3 regions of the Klebsiella sp. PK18 genome follow, and region 2 is predicted to be linked to each of the others. Evidence: predicted binding sites of a transcription regulator. Region 2 holds the regulator's gene; each other region holds the start of a gene.
What was found. Region 2 encodes Fur, which represses iron uptake genes when iron is present. Its sites were predicted from a motif close to ATAATAATGAGAACNACTATCAA; they were not measured.

Region 1 (2,265 bases), 2.8 Mb from region 2:
CTCAGATCGTGGCGGCCCAGGGTTTTCGCCAGCGCGGTCTGCAGGCCCCAGGTGTCGGTATCGTAGTTGGAGTTCACCGTCTGCATTCTGCGGGTGACGCTGTCCGGCATATAGGTCCAGTCATGGGCTTCGGTATGCTGGTAGTAGATTTTCGTGGAGACGCTGTCGAGGTAGTCGTTCATCGGCGTCCAGTCATCCTTCAGGCTCAGGCCCCAGCGCCGGGTCTGGCTGGTCTGGTTGGCGGTGCCGATGGTGCTGTTGCCGCTGGAGTCCCAGGTATCGTAGTGGGTGTGGTTGGTTTTATGGTAATAGTCGAAGGTGCTGGTCAGTTTGTGTTCATCGTTAGGTTGCCAGATCCCGGAGGCCAGAAACGCATCGGAGTGCCAGTTCGCCGGGTAGGCGTCGACGGTGCCGCTGTTGTTTTCGGTTTCCTGACCGTCACGGCGGCTGTAGACCAAAATTCCGCGCAGGAACTCATCGCCGCCGGCGACGGTCACCCCGTTGTGCCAGCTGCGATCCGCAGAGTCGTAACCGCTGCGGTAGCCGAAGGCGCTGGTCTTGCCCGGGCGCAGGTAATCATCCGCCGATTTCGGGCGGAAGGAGACATTTCCCCCGATAGCGCTGTTGGCCGTTTCCGTCGAGGTGGCGCCGGACTGAATATCCACACTGCCATACATATACGGGTCGATATAATCGCGGCCGATGCCGAAGGTGTTGAGGCCAGCGCGGCCGACGTAGCCGCGGCCGGTGGCGTTGGGTTGGGCGATACCGTCCACGTCGATGCCGACGCGGTTGCTCTCCATGCCGCGGATGTTGTAGCCGGTGTAGCCTCCGCGGTCGAAGCCGCTTTTGCCGTTGCCGGAGCCGCCGCTGGCCCCGGTGGCGCTGATGAGCGGCTCATAGCGCATGATAGAGCCAAAATCGTTAGCGCCTTTATCCTCCAGCTCCTGGGCGCTGATGCTGTGCTCACTACCGGCTTTCTGCACCGGTGCGGGGGCGGTGACGGTCATTTGTTCCGAGGTGTCATCCACCGCCTCGCCGCTAACGGCGGAAGTGTCTGCTGCGATGGCAGAAGTCTGATAAATTGCTGCAAGCAAAGAGGTCACCAGCAGGCGTTTTTTACACCATGCTGCTGACGGAGTCGATTTGTACATAGTCGCCACGCCTTGATCGTTATTAGTATCGGCTCACGCGTTACTTCCAGAGTTGCAGGTTGCTCCGTCTTTTCCGTTGCGGATGGGGTCTTACTCCATTTGTTGATTGCGAATGGTAATGATAGGTATTATCGTTTGCAACAAAATAATCATGTGTTCTTCATTTAAACTGCACTTTGTTTACAATTTGCCCTTTCAGACTTAGCGAGACGACGATGAACTCAAAAGCGGCCATCACCATCACCTACTGTTCCCAGTGCAACTGGATGCTGCGCGCCAGCTGGATGGCGCAGGAGCTGTTACATACCTTCAGCACCGACATCGCCTCGGTGACGCTGGTGCCGGGGACCGGCGGGATCTTCACGATCGATGTCGGCGGTCAGCAGATCTGGGAGCGCAAGCAGGATGGCGGTTTTCCGGATGCGGCCGAGCTGAAACGCCGGGTGCGCGATGTCTGTTTCCCGGAGAAGCCGCTGGGCCATGTGGATAAAGGTGAGCAGAAGGGGTGACAACCCCCTCCGGGCGACAAGCGCCCGGAGGAGAAGCCGTTAGCGGGCTAACTGCACGTCAACCAGCACGCTTTGTCGGCGGGTGCGTATGAGGGTGACCGCTTCTTCCAGCACGCCGGGGAGATCCTCGGCCCGGGAAACCGACAGGGCCGCCGCGCGGCTGGAGGCGGCGATCGCGGCGAAATCCGGCGAGGTGGTAAAGGCGGTGGCCGGAATGGTCTCCGCGCGGGCGGCGTAGCCGTCCGGGTAGAGCGCTTTGGTGCCGCCCGCGACGGCGCCCCATCCGCCGTTATTTCCGACCACGACGAGGACAGGGAGCTTCATTACCTCCGCAATATGGTGGCAGACCGCAGGGTTGGCGAACAGGTACGACCCGTCGCCGACGGCGGCAATAATCAGCTCTTCCCGGCGCGCAAGCTGCAGCCCCAGCGCGATAGGCAGGGCTTCGCCCAGGCCGCCGGCCAGCGCTTCCTGGTAATAGCTCTCGGCATGGATCAGTCCGGCAAACTGCGGCAGCGTGGTCAGTTCAGAAACGATCCGGCCACGGTGTTGATTCGCCAGATGGCCGAGGCAGTAGCTGAGCCAGGGTTTGGTAATGGCCC
Region 2 (2,265 bases):
TGCTGAGTATCACTCGAGCCGCAAGGCCTGCCGGAGTGAGTTCATCATCAGACAGACTGACCAGAAAGTTGGGGCGACTGAGTATCGGGTTGACGACGTCGATCACCCTCAGCGCCTGATGGTCGAGGTGGGAGATGGCGGCCCCGGGCTGCAGGGTGGCCCCCAGTCCGCTGCGCACGGCCTGCATCAGCAGGGCCAGACCGTCAATGTCCGCCACCACCTCAACGCTGAGATGATGCTGCTGGCAAACTGCCTCCAGCCTGCCGCGCAGGCCATGGCCATGGCCCTGGCTTGGCATAATCAACGGCAGGGAGGTGAGCTGGTCAGGGGAGATGTGGTCCTCCTGCAGGGGGGCCAACAGCGCATGGGTGCCAATCAGGAACAGGCGTTCTTCCAGCACCGGTCTGGCGCTCCAGCGCAGGATCTTTTCCTGCTGGAAAACGATAGCTAAATCGAGCTGGCGGGTGTTGATCATCCGCTCCAGATTACCGGAGAGGCTTTCCACCAAATGCAGGCGCACGTCGGGATAGCTTTCGCGCATCGCATTGATGAACGGGACGCCGAGAACGGAGGCGGTGCTGGGGGCCATGCCGACGCTAACGTGGCCTGACAGGCGCGCCTCGCGGGCGGCGAGGATGGCATCATCGGCATGGCGCAGCGCCAGCTGTGCCTGCGAGTAGAAAGCGAGACCCGCGCTGGTGGGCGTGACCCCGCGGGAGGTCCGCTGCAGCAGGCGAATGGCCAGTTCGTTTTCCAGGCGTGCGATCTGCTGGCTGAGCGCCGAGACGCCGATATTAAGATCAAGCGCGGCGCGCCCCATGCTGCCGGTTTCAACAATGCGCACAAAATAGCGTAGCTGGCGAAGTTCCATATCAACTCTCCGGACAAAACGGGGACGCGGGAAGGTCACCTGTGGGACGAGAGCGGTAAGGGCAGCAGAGGCGCCCATAAAAAAGCCAACCGGCAGGTTGGCTTTTCAGTCTCAGCGAAGCGGGGAATTATTTTTCCACCGCGTCGTGGGCGTGTTCGTCCTCGCGGCAATCACCTTCCGCACAATGACCGTACAGATACAGACTGTGGTTGGTCAGGCGGATGCCGTGGCGGGAGGCAATTTCACGCTGGCGTAATTCGATCGAGTCATCGCTGAATTCGATCACTTTGCCGCAGTCGAGGCAAATCAGGTGATCGTGGTGATGCTGCTGGGTCAGTTCGAAAACGGATTTACCGCCTTCAAAATTATGACGAGTCACGATACCGGCATCATCAAACTGGTTGAGTACGCGGTAAACGGTCGCCAGACCGATCTCTTCGCCCATGTCGATCAGGCGTTTATATAAGTCTTCCGCACTGACATGATGGTTATCCGGTTCCTGCAGCACTTCAAGGATTTTCAGTCGAGGAAGTGTGACTTTCAGGCCAGCCTTCTTTAATGCGGTATTGTTGTCAGTCATGCGGAATCTGTCCTGTTGCTAAACGATCTACTTCCTTCAACGGAAGTCATACAGAAATTAACCCGACGTAATGCGTCTCATTATAGAACTGCCACTGGTAAATGAAAACTGCAAGCATCAGGCCTGGTTTGCTGTCAAAAACGAGGCACCAGCTACAAACTGCGTCACGTGCCTCGTAGAATCAGAGGACATTGTACAGATATGTGATTAAAAGTTAAAAACTTGTAGCTATTAGTTTGATTGCTTTTGTCTATTAATGCGACGCAACTCAATGATTGCGCCGCTTAATCATCAGGCGTTTTTGATTTCTTCGAGGTGCAGCTCTTCGGCAACCTGCTTCACCCATTTCTCAACGCGCTCGTTGGTCAGCTCCGGCTGGCGGTCTTCATCAATGGCGAGGCCGACGAAGTGGTCGTCATCTGCCAGGCCTTTGGAGGCCTCAAAATGATACCCGGCTGTCGGCCAGTGACCGACGATGGTCGCGCCGCGCGGCTCAATGATGTCGCGGATGGTGCCCAGCGCGTCGCAGAAGTATTCTGCGTAGTCTTCCTGGTCGCCACAGCCGAACAGCGCCACCAGTTTACCATTGAAGTCGATCTCTTCCAGCGTCGGGAAGAAGTCGTCCCAGTCACACTGCGCTTCGCCGTAGTACCAGGTCGGGATACCGAGCAGCAGAATGTCGTGGGCTTCCAGGTCTTCTTTGCTGCTTTTGGCAATGTCGTGAACATCAGCAACATCTTTACCAAGCTGCTTTTGAATCATTTTTGCAATATTTTCGGTGTTGCCGGTGTCGCTGCCAAAAAAGATGCCGATG
Region 3 (2,265 bases), 100 kb from region 2:
CTGGAGAGACGCTGGAGCACCAGCAGGGCGCTGTAGTAGTCAAGACGGAAGGACTCGGTGCCCAGCGGGTAGACGCGTTTGCCTGCGACCGCCGGGAGATGCGCCAGCAGCGGGTTGGCGTAGATGGCATCCGCATCTTTCTGGTCGCCGGCGAACAGGAACAGGCTCTGGCCGTTCAGACCGGCCGCGAGGTTCTCCCCGCCCAGCTGCACGATATCGTGGCGTTTACCCTGGCTATGGCTGGCGGGCAGGCCGCCCGGCAGCGTCGCCAGGCTAAAGCCCAGCTGTTCGAGCATCTGCCCCTGGGCCGATGCCGGCGTCCAGATATTGGCGCTGTGCGCGGCGGCGGTATAGACCAGGGCGGTCACCGGCTGCGGCGGCAGTTTCATTTTTTCTTTTAACGAAACGAGCTGTTTATTGAAGTCGGCAATGCGCGCGCTGGCCTGCTGCTCATGGCCGGTGATCTGCCCCAGTTGGGTGAGCAAGGTTTGCCAGCTTTTATCGTCATAGTTGATGACCAGCGTCGGGGCGATCGTTTTGAGCTGATCGTACAGCGGCAGGGCAGAGTCGCCGCCGGTGGCGCTCACCAGGATCAGATCCGGCATCTGGGCGGCCACCGCTTCCGCGCTTGGTTCGCCGATGTACAGCCGTGCCAGCTTGCGGGCTTTGGCGACCTCGCTCCACTGACGCAGAAAGCCCTGACTATCGGCGACGCGGTTGTTCGGCGTGGTCGCGCCGCTGGCGACCACCGGGGCGTCAATCGCCAGCAGCGAGCCGGTGAGGGTCACGCTGGTGGAGACAATGCGCAGCGGCTGGCTCGGCAGGGTGTGTGTCCCGTAGCTGTCGGTGACCTGGCGCGGCCAGTCCGCCGCCTGGGCTGAGGTAATTCCTAAAAGCAACAGCATGCCGGTCAGCGCACCGCGGCGGCAGAAAGAAAAGAAGTTCACGTCATCGCATCCTGATTCGAAAGGTAATAAATGCGTCTCATTTTCAACTTTGCGTCAGCAGGATGCAAGCCAAAGTGGCGCGCAATGACGTAACGCGGTTGACATGGCGGACAATACCTTTTAGGTTAGCCAACCAAAATACAAATGATAATTATTCGTAATATATTTATCGTTTTTGGAGGATGATATGGAAACGTCACTGGCTGAGGATGTACAGAAACACACCCAGACCCTGTCTCCGGACAGCTTCTTCTTTATGTCGCCGTACCGCAGTTTTAGCACCTCCGGCTGCTTCCGCCGCTTCTCACAGCCCGCTGTCGGCGGCGATGCGCTGAACGGTGAGTTCCAGCAGCAGCTGGCCGCCGCTTTTGCCGACGCCCGCGCGGCGGGGATCCGCAAGCCGGTGATGGTGGGGGCTATCCCGTTCGACACCTGTCAGCCTTCCGAGCTCTATATCCCCGAGCGCTGGGAAGCGTTCTCCCGCCCGGAAAAACAGCGTTCCGCCCGCTACGCCGCGCCGCTGGAGACAATGGAAGTGGTGGAGCGCCGGGAGATCCCGGAGCAGGACGCGTTTTTAGCCATGGTGGAACGCGCTGCCGCGCTGACCGCCACCCCGGAAGTGGACAAGGTGGTGCTCTCAAGGCTTATCGATATTACCACCCGCGACCGCGTCGATAGCGGCGCGCTGATGGAGCGACTGATCGCCCAGAACCCGGCGAGCTTTAACTTCCACGTGCCGCTCTCCGACGGCGGCGTGCTGCTGGGCGCCAGCCCGGAGCTGCTGCTGCGTAAAGACGGGCCGCGCTTCAGCTCATTGCCGCTGGCTGGCTCCGCCCGTCGTCAACCGGACGATGTGCTGGACCGGGAAGCGGGCAACAGGCTGCTGGCATCCGGCAAAGATCGCCACGAGCACGAGCTGGTGACCCAGGCGATGAAGAGCGTGCTGGGCCCGCGCAGCAGCCAGCTGTCGCTGCCGGCATCGCCGCAGTTGATTACCACCCCAACGCTCTGGCACCTGGCAACACCAATCGAAGGCACCGCGCTGGCGCAAGAAAACGCCATGTCGCTGGCCTGTCTGCTGCACCCGACCCCGGCGCTGAGCGGCTTCCCACACCAGGCGGCGAAGCGCCTGATTGCCGAACTGGAACCCTTCGACCGTCAGCTGTTCGGCGGCATCGTCGGCTGGTGTGACGATGAAGGCAACGGCGAATGGGTGGTGACCATCCGCTGCGCGCGTCTGCAGCAGCGTACGCTGCGCCTGTTTGCCGGCGCGGGAATCGTTCCGGCCTCCTCGCCGCTGGGCGAATGGCGCGAAACC

Region 1: AC3EMD_RS05225 (TonB-dependent receptor domain-containing protein) is a predicted target of Fur. The motif match lies at 1,267-1,289, and genes of this name have one in related genera.
Region 3: fepB (Fe2+-enterobactin ABC transporter substrate-binding protein) is a predicted target of Fur. The motif match lies at 1,086-1,108, and genes of this name have one in related genera.

Annotation. Positions count from the first base shown of each region.
Region 1 is NZ_CM173493.1:1,053,937-1,056,201, forward strand. Features, by position in the region: gene AC3EMD_RS05225 (TonB-dependent receptor domain-containing protein) at 1-1,154, opposite strand, end outside; gene AC3EMD_RS05230 (Rdx family protein) at 1,370-1,663, shown strand; gene AC3EMD_RS05235 (thiamine pyrophosphate-requiring protein) at 1,703-2,265, opposite strand, start outside.
Region 2 is NZ_CM173493.1:3,899,318-3,901,582, reverse strand. Features, by position in the region: gene tcuR (tricarballylate utilization LysR family transcriptional regulator TcuR) at 1-871, opposite strand, end outside; gene fur (ferric iron uptake transcriptional regulator) at 999-1,451, opposite strand; gene fldA (flavodoxin FldA) at 1,743-2,265, opposite strand, start outside.
Region 3 is NZ_CM173493.1:4,004,312-4,006,576, reverse strand. Features, by position in the region: gene fepB (Fe2+-enterobactin ABC transporter substrate-binding protein) at 1-947, opposite strand, end outside; gene entC (isochorismate synthase EntC) at 1,135-2,265, shown strand, end outside.